Regions from separate parts of the Pseudomonas arsenicoxydans genome, predicted to be linked through region 2. Evidence: predicted binding sites of a transcription regulator. Region 2 holds the regulator's gene; each other region holds the start of a gene.
The links. The regulator sigma-54, encoded in region 2, starts transcription at its own class of promoters, with help from an activator protein. The targets are predictions, from matches to a motif close to ANTGGCATNNANNTTGCTNT.
Positions count from the first base shown of each region.

Region 1 (2,269 bases), 660 kb from region 2:
CTTCCAGATGAAGTGCGCGACTTCCATGACGCCCAGTTCATGGGCACGTCCGCCCAGATTAAAGAAGCAGAAATGGCTCATCAGCCCGCGACGCATGATCTGGTATGCAGCAACGGTGGAATCGAAGCCGCCGGACATCAGTACAAGCGTCTGCTCCAGGGCTCCCAGCGGATAACCGCCGATGCTGTTGTGCTGGCTGTGGATCACGAACAACCGTTTGTCGCGAATTTCGATGCGAACTTCGATTTGCGGCTCTTTCAGCGAGATTCCGGCGGCGCCGCACTGACGACGCAGTTGGCTGCCGACGTATTTCTCGACATCCATCGAGCTGAATTCATGCTTGCCGGCTCGCTTGCAGCGCACCGAAAAGATCTTCCCGGCCAGCGAATCACCGAAGTGCTGCTTGCACTTGGCAACGATGTCGTCGAAGTCGCCCAGCGGGTATTCATCGACCTGCAGGAAATGCGCGATGCCCGGCATGCAGCTCAGGCGCTCGGTCATATCCTTCAGGGCCTTGGGCTCGCTGACGCGGGTTTCCAGCTCGAGATTGTCCCACACACCGTTCACCACCACAGCCGGGTCCAAGTCGCGGAGCACGGTACGGATATTTTTGGCCAACTGGCGGATGAAACGCATCCGTACCGGGCGGCTCTTGATGGTGATCTCGGGGAAGACTTTTACGATTAATTTCATGAAAACAGCGCGCGCAGGCCCAGCCGAAAAAGGGGGGCGCGGATTATAGCGGAAATTGCTCAAGGTTTAACCAGTTAATGTGCAGAAGGTTTCGCGCGCACCAAAACGGGTCATTTGGCGATTTAAACGCTACATTACAGGGCGCGATTTTCAGCTTTGCGCCGCTTTGAACCTTTATAAGCGTGAAATTGGGGCAAAAAACCCATGCTGGGGCACTGGCATGCAATTTGCTCCCTTGTGAGGCAGGTTGCCTTGGCAGAGTATTCGCGCCGGCATCACCCACATTCTAAGGGCATCCACTACTAAGCCCGAAGCCACCCGGAGGACACTATGTCGAAGTCGGTTCAACTCATCAAAGATCATGACGTCAAGTGGATTGATCTGCGCTTCACGGACACCAAAGGCACTCAGCACCACGTGACCATGCCGGCTCGCGACGCGCTGGATGAAGCTTTCTTCGAAGAAGGCAAAATGTTCGACGGTTCCTCCATCGCTGGCTGGAAAGGCATCGAAGCTTCCGACATGATCCTGATGCCGGACGACAGCACCGCTGTCCTCGACCCGTTCACCGAAGAACCTACCCTGATCCTGGTTTGCGACGTGATCGAGCCTTCGACCATGCAAGGCTACGACCGTGACCCACGTGCGATCGCCAAGCGTGCCGAGGAATACCTGAAGTCGACCGGTATCGGCGACACCGTATTTGTTGGCCCGGAGCCAGAATTCTTCATCTTCGACGAAGTGAAGTTCAAGTCCGACATCTCCGGCTCCATGTTCAAGATCTACTCCGAACAAGGTTCGTGGATGTCCGACCAGGACGTGGAAGGCGGCAACAAAGGCCACCGTCCAGGCGTCAAAGGTGGCTATTTCCCGGTTCCGCCGTTCGACCACGACCACGAAATCCGTACCTCCATGTGCAACGCCATGGAAGAAATGGGCCTGGTCATCGAAGTTCACCACCACGAAGTGGCGACTGCTGGCCAGAACGAAATCGGTGTGAAGTTCAACACCCTGGTTGCCAAGGCTGACGAAGTTCAGACCCTGAAATACTGCGTACACAACGTTGCTGATGCATACGGCCGCACCGCGACCTTCATGCCTAAGCCACTGTACGGCGACAACGGTTCGGGTATGCACGTCCACCTGTCCATCGCCAAAGATGGCAAGAACACCTTCGCTGGCGAAGGCTATGCCGGCCTGTCCGACACCGCCCTGTACTTCATCGGCGGTATCATCAAGCACGGTAAGGCCCTGAACGGCTTCACCAACCCGTCGACCAACTCCTACAAGCGTCTGGTCCCAGGTTTCGAAGCTCCAGTAATGCTGGCCTACTCGGCTCGCAACCGTTCCGCTTCGATCCGTATTCCTTACGTGTCCAGCCCTCGCGCTCGCCGTATCGAAGCACGTTTCCCGGATCCAGCAGCCAACCCGTACCTGGGCTTCGCTGCACTGTTGATGGCTGGCCTGGACGGCATCCAGAACAAGATCCACCCTGGCGACGCAGCTGACAAAAACCTGTACGACCTGCCGCCTGAAGAGGCGAAAGAGATCCCACAAGTTTGCGGCAGCCTGAAAG
Region 1 is NZ_LT629705.1:700,750-703,018, forward strand. It holds gene thiI (tRNA uracil 4-sulfurtransferase ThiI) at 1-693, opposite strand, end outside; gene glnA (glutamate--ammonia ligase) at 1,024-2,269, shown strand, end outside.
Region 1: a site for sigma-54 is predicted at 908-927, ahead of glnA (glutamate--ammonia ligase). Genes of this name have one in related genera too.

Region 2 (2,269 bases):
GCGTGGAAATCGCACGCGCCCTGGCCACCAACCCGAAATTCATCCTGCTCGACGAACCGTTCGCCGGCGTGGACCCGATTTCGGTAGGCGACATCAAACAGATCATCTACCACCTCAAGGCCAAAGGCATTGGCGTGCTGATCACCGACCACAACGTCCGTGAAACCCTGGATATCTGCGAAACCGCCTACATCGTCAACGATGGACAGCTCATTGCCGAAGGCGACTCCGCCACCATCCTGGCCAATGACCTGGTGAAAGAAGTCTATCTGGGCCATGAGTTCCGCCTGTAAGCACTCAGGTGTCTGGCAGGTCGCCCGAGCGCTCGTCTCGATAAAAAATCAACATTTTTTTATTGTTACGGCGCTCTAGGCAAACGCTGCAGTTTCGGGCATATAATTTGCTTATGTTTGGCGCTCCGGCGCCCTGTAGTGGATGGCGCATGTGCGCCGGCGAATAAGGTGTTTAGCCCCTGCCATGAAACCATCGCTAGTCTTGAGAATGGGCCAGCAGCTGACGATGACACCGCAGCTGCAACAGGCCATCCGCCTGCTCCAATTGTCGACCCTGGACCTGCAACAGGAAATCCAGGAGGCCCTGGAGTCCAATCCGATGCTCGAACGCCAGGAAGAAGGCGACGACTTCGATAACGCCGACCCCTTGGCCGACAAAGCCGAACAGCAACCCAACGCCGATGTTTCAGAGCCCTCCTACCAGGAAACCGCCCCGACGGTGGACAACCTCGAGGAAGGTGACTGGAATGAGCGTATTCCCAACGAGCTGCCCGTCGATACGGCATGGGAAGACGTTTATCAGACCAGCGCCAGCAGCCTGCCGAGCAGCGATGACGACGAGTGGGATTTCACTACCCGCACATCAGCCGGTGAAAGCCTGCAAAGCCATTTGCTGTGGCAGCTGAACCTGGCACCGATGTCCGACACCGATCGCTTGATCGCCGTAACCCTGATCGATTGCATCAACAATCAGGGCTACCTGGACGAAACCCTCGAGGAAATCCTCGAAGCCTTCGATCCGGAACTGGACATCGAACTGGACGAAATCGAAGCCGTCCTGCATCGCATCCAGCAGTTCGAGCCTGCCGGTATCGGCGCCCGCAACCTGGGCGAATGCCTGCTGCTGCAACTGCGCCAGCTGCCAGCCAAGACACCTTGGCTGGCGGAAGCCAAGCGCCTGGTCACTGACTACATCGATCTGCTCGGTAGCCGCGACTACAGCCAGCTGATGCGCCGCATGAAGCTCAAGGAAGATGAACTGCGCCAGGTGATCGAACTGGTGCAGAGCCTCAATCCGCGCCCGGGCTCACAAATCGAGTCCAGCGAAGCCGAATACGTCGTCCCTGACGTGATCGTGCGCAAGGACAACGAGCGCTGGCTGGTCGAGCTGAATCAGGAATCGGTGCCACGGCTGCGGGTCAACGCCCAATATGCCGGGTTTGTGCGCCGTGCCGACACCAGCGCCGACAACACCTTCATGCGCAATCAATTGCAAGAAGCACGCTGGTTCATCAAGAGCCTGCAAAGCCGCAACGAAACCCTGATGAAAGTGGCCACCCAAATCGTCGAGCATCAGCGCGGCTTCCTGGAGTACGGTGACGAAGCGATGAAACCGCTGGTCCTGCACGACATCGCCGAAGCGGTGGGCATGCACGAGTCGACGATTTCACGGGTGACCACACAGAAATTCATGCATACCCCTCGGGGCATATATGAACTGAAATACTTTTTTTCCAGCCACGTCAGCACCTCCGAAGGCGGCGAATGCTCGTCCACGGCGATCCGCGCAATCATCAAAAAACTGGTTGCGGCGGAAAATCAGAAAAAGCCGTTGAGTGACAGCAAGATCGCTGGTTTACTGGAGGCACAAGGCATTCAGGTGGCTCGCCGCACCGTCGCCAAGTACCGCGAATCCCTCGGGATCGCGCCTTCGAGCGAACGCAAGCGGTTGATGTAGAGCCACGCCACAGCGTTCCAGTGGTAGATCATCTGATCTACCGCTTTATGCACTGGCAACGAAGGAGAAGCTGTATGCAAGTCAACATCAGTGGACACCAACTGGAAGTGACCGAACCTCTTCGCACCTACATCGGCGAAAAACTCGAACGATTAGAGAGGCATTTCGACAAGATCACCAACGTGCAAGTCACGATGTGCGTCGAAAAGCTGAAGCAGAAAATCGAAGCCACGTTGCATATTCCCGGCAGCGAAGTGGTCGCGAACGCGGAACATACCGATATGTACGCGGCGATCGA
Region 2 is NZ_LT629705.1:45,215-47,483, forward strand. It holds gene lptB (LPS export ABC transporter ATP-binding protein) at 1-293, shown strand, start outside; gene BLQ41_RS00265 (RNA polymerase factor sigma-54) at 478-1,971, shown strand; gene hpf (ribosome hibernation-promoting factor, HPF/YfiA family) at 2,046-2,269, shown strand, end outside.

Region 3 (2,269 bases), 3.0 Mb from region 2:
TGGCACATTCTTGAAACACCAGGCCTTGGCAACGGCTCTATCTTGGCGCTACTCTGCAATCGAGATCAGCGAACGGATCGCTAAGGTCTGGTCTTGTCAGCTACATGCTTGCTTCCCACCGGCAACATCGTTGCCGCATCGCTCGCACCCATCGGTTGCGAGTGCCGGGAATACGGAAAGTCTATCCATCAATTTGAGGGGGACGTTTCATGAGCACAGCCTATCAAGAAGACATCAGCAGCAGCGTGCTGCGCCGCATGAAAGAAGGCGGTTTTGACTTTTCACGATTCCATCCCATCGAGTTCTACGCCATTTTCCCGGATGAGGAACGGGCACGCAGGGCGGCAGGGCATTACTGTGGTGAATCCTTGAATGCACAAATCAGCGTGCGCGATGACGGCGCATGGGCGCTGGAACTGAGCAAAGTGATGTACGCCACCTATGACGGGATTGGCGACTTTGAGCAGGATTTCGAAGCGGTGGTCGAGCCTCTGGGCGGCATCATCGAAGGGTGGGGCGTCAAACAGGAGGTACGAGGGCTACTCGCATAACGCTATGAACAGTGACAACGCTCAGCAACGGCTGACCTTCGGGTTGGCCGTTTTCGTTTGTGGGGTTTGAAGATCAAGATCAAAAGATCGCAGCCTCGTTGCACTCGACAGCTCCTACATTGGAATGCGTTCTTTGTAGGAGCTGTCGAGTGCAACGAGGCTGCGATCTTTTGATCTTCAATTTGCTTCATAACGTTTCAAGGAATCAAAAAAAACCGCCTGAGCAGGCGGCTAAAGGGAAGTTTCGGTCAGATTTTGCAGCGGATGCGTGGATTATCCGTATCGACTCCCGGGCAGTGAAATCAACTCTGACTATGCTGGTGATAGGCGAGAACTTCGCCTTGCAATGAAGCGGGGGCTGTCAGCTTGGGGCGTTTGCTGCACAGGATTGGTGCGGTACTAACGCAGGCATTATCCAACTGATTGATATCAAAGCGTTTCTGCCGATGGCACGGGCCTTGCGAAGCCTAGATGTCCGGGTGACAAGGAGTACGGCATGATCCGCACCTATTTTGATGAGATGTACGATGCCGGCGGCCAGGTCCGCCCGCATTATCGGGAGTTTGCCCGTTGGCTGGCCGAGACGCCTGACGAGCTATTGGCACAACGGCGACGCGAGGCCGATCTGTTGTTTCATCGCGCCGGGATTACGTTCACGCTTTACGGTGATGAGCAGGGGACAGAGCGCCTGATTCCCTTCGACACCATCCCCCGCAGCATCCCCGCCAGCGAATGGCGGATTGTCGAACGCGGCTGTATCCAGCGGGTCAAGGCGCTAAACATGTTCCTCGCCGACCTGTATCACGAGCAACGCATCATCAAGGCCGGCATCATCCCGGCCGAACAAGTGCTGGCCAACGAGCAGTACCAGTTGGCGATGCAGGGGTTGGACCTGCACCGCGATATCTATTCGCACATCTCCGGCGTCGACTTGGTGCGTGATGGCGACGGCACGTACTACGTGCTCGAAGACAACCTGCGCACACCGAGCGGCGTGAGCTACATGCTCGAAGACCGCAAGATGATGATGCGCCTGTTCCCCGAGTTGTTCGCGGCCCAGCGCATCGCGCCCATCGACCACTACCCGAATCTGTTGCTCGACACCCTGAAAAGCTCCAGCCCGATCGATAACCCGAGCGTGGTGGTGTTGACGCCGGGCCGCTTCAACAGCGCGTTTTTCGAACATGCCTTCCTGGCGCGGGAAATGGGCGTTGAACTGGTGGAGGGCGCTGACCTGTTCGTGCGCGATGACAAAGTGTTCATGCGCACCACGGACGGGCCGAAAGCCGTCGACGTGATCTATCGTCGTCTCGACGATGCTTTTCTCGATCCCCTGGCGTTCAACCCTGATTCGATGCTCGGCGTGCCGGGGCTCTTGTCGTCATACCGCTCCGGCAACGTAGTGCTGGCGAATGCCATCGGCACCGGGGTCGCGGACGACAAGTCGGTGTATCCGTTTGTCACGGACATGATCCGTTTCTACCTCGATGAAGAACCGATCCTGAAAAACGTGCCGACGTTCCAGTGCCGTAATCCCTCTGAACTGTCCCACGTGCTGGCCAACCTTCCAGACCTGGTGGTCAAGGAAACCCAAGGCTCCGGCGGTTACGGAATGCTGGTGGGGCCGGCGGCGACGGCGGCGGAGATCGAGTCGTTCCGCGCGCGGATCAAAGCCAAACCCCATGCGTACATCGCGCAACCGACGCTGTCGTTGTCGA
Region 3 is NZ_LT629705.1:3,065,766-3,068,034, forward strand. It holds gene BLQ41_RS14330 (ribonuclease E inhibitor RraB) at 210-551, shown strand; gene BLQ41_RS14340 (circularly permuted type 2 ATP-grasp protein) at 1,048-2,269, shown strand, end outside.
Region 3: a site for sigma-54 is predicted at 997-1,016, ahead of BLQ41_RS14340 (circularly permuted type 2 ATP-grasp protein). Genes of this name have one in related genera too.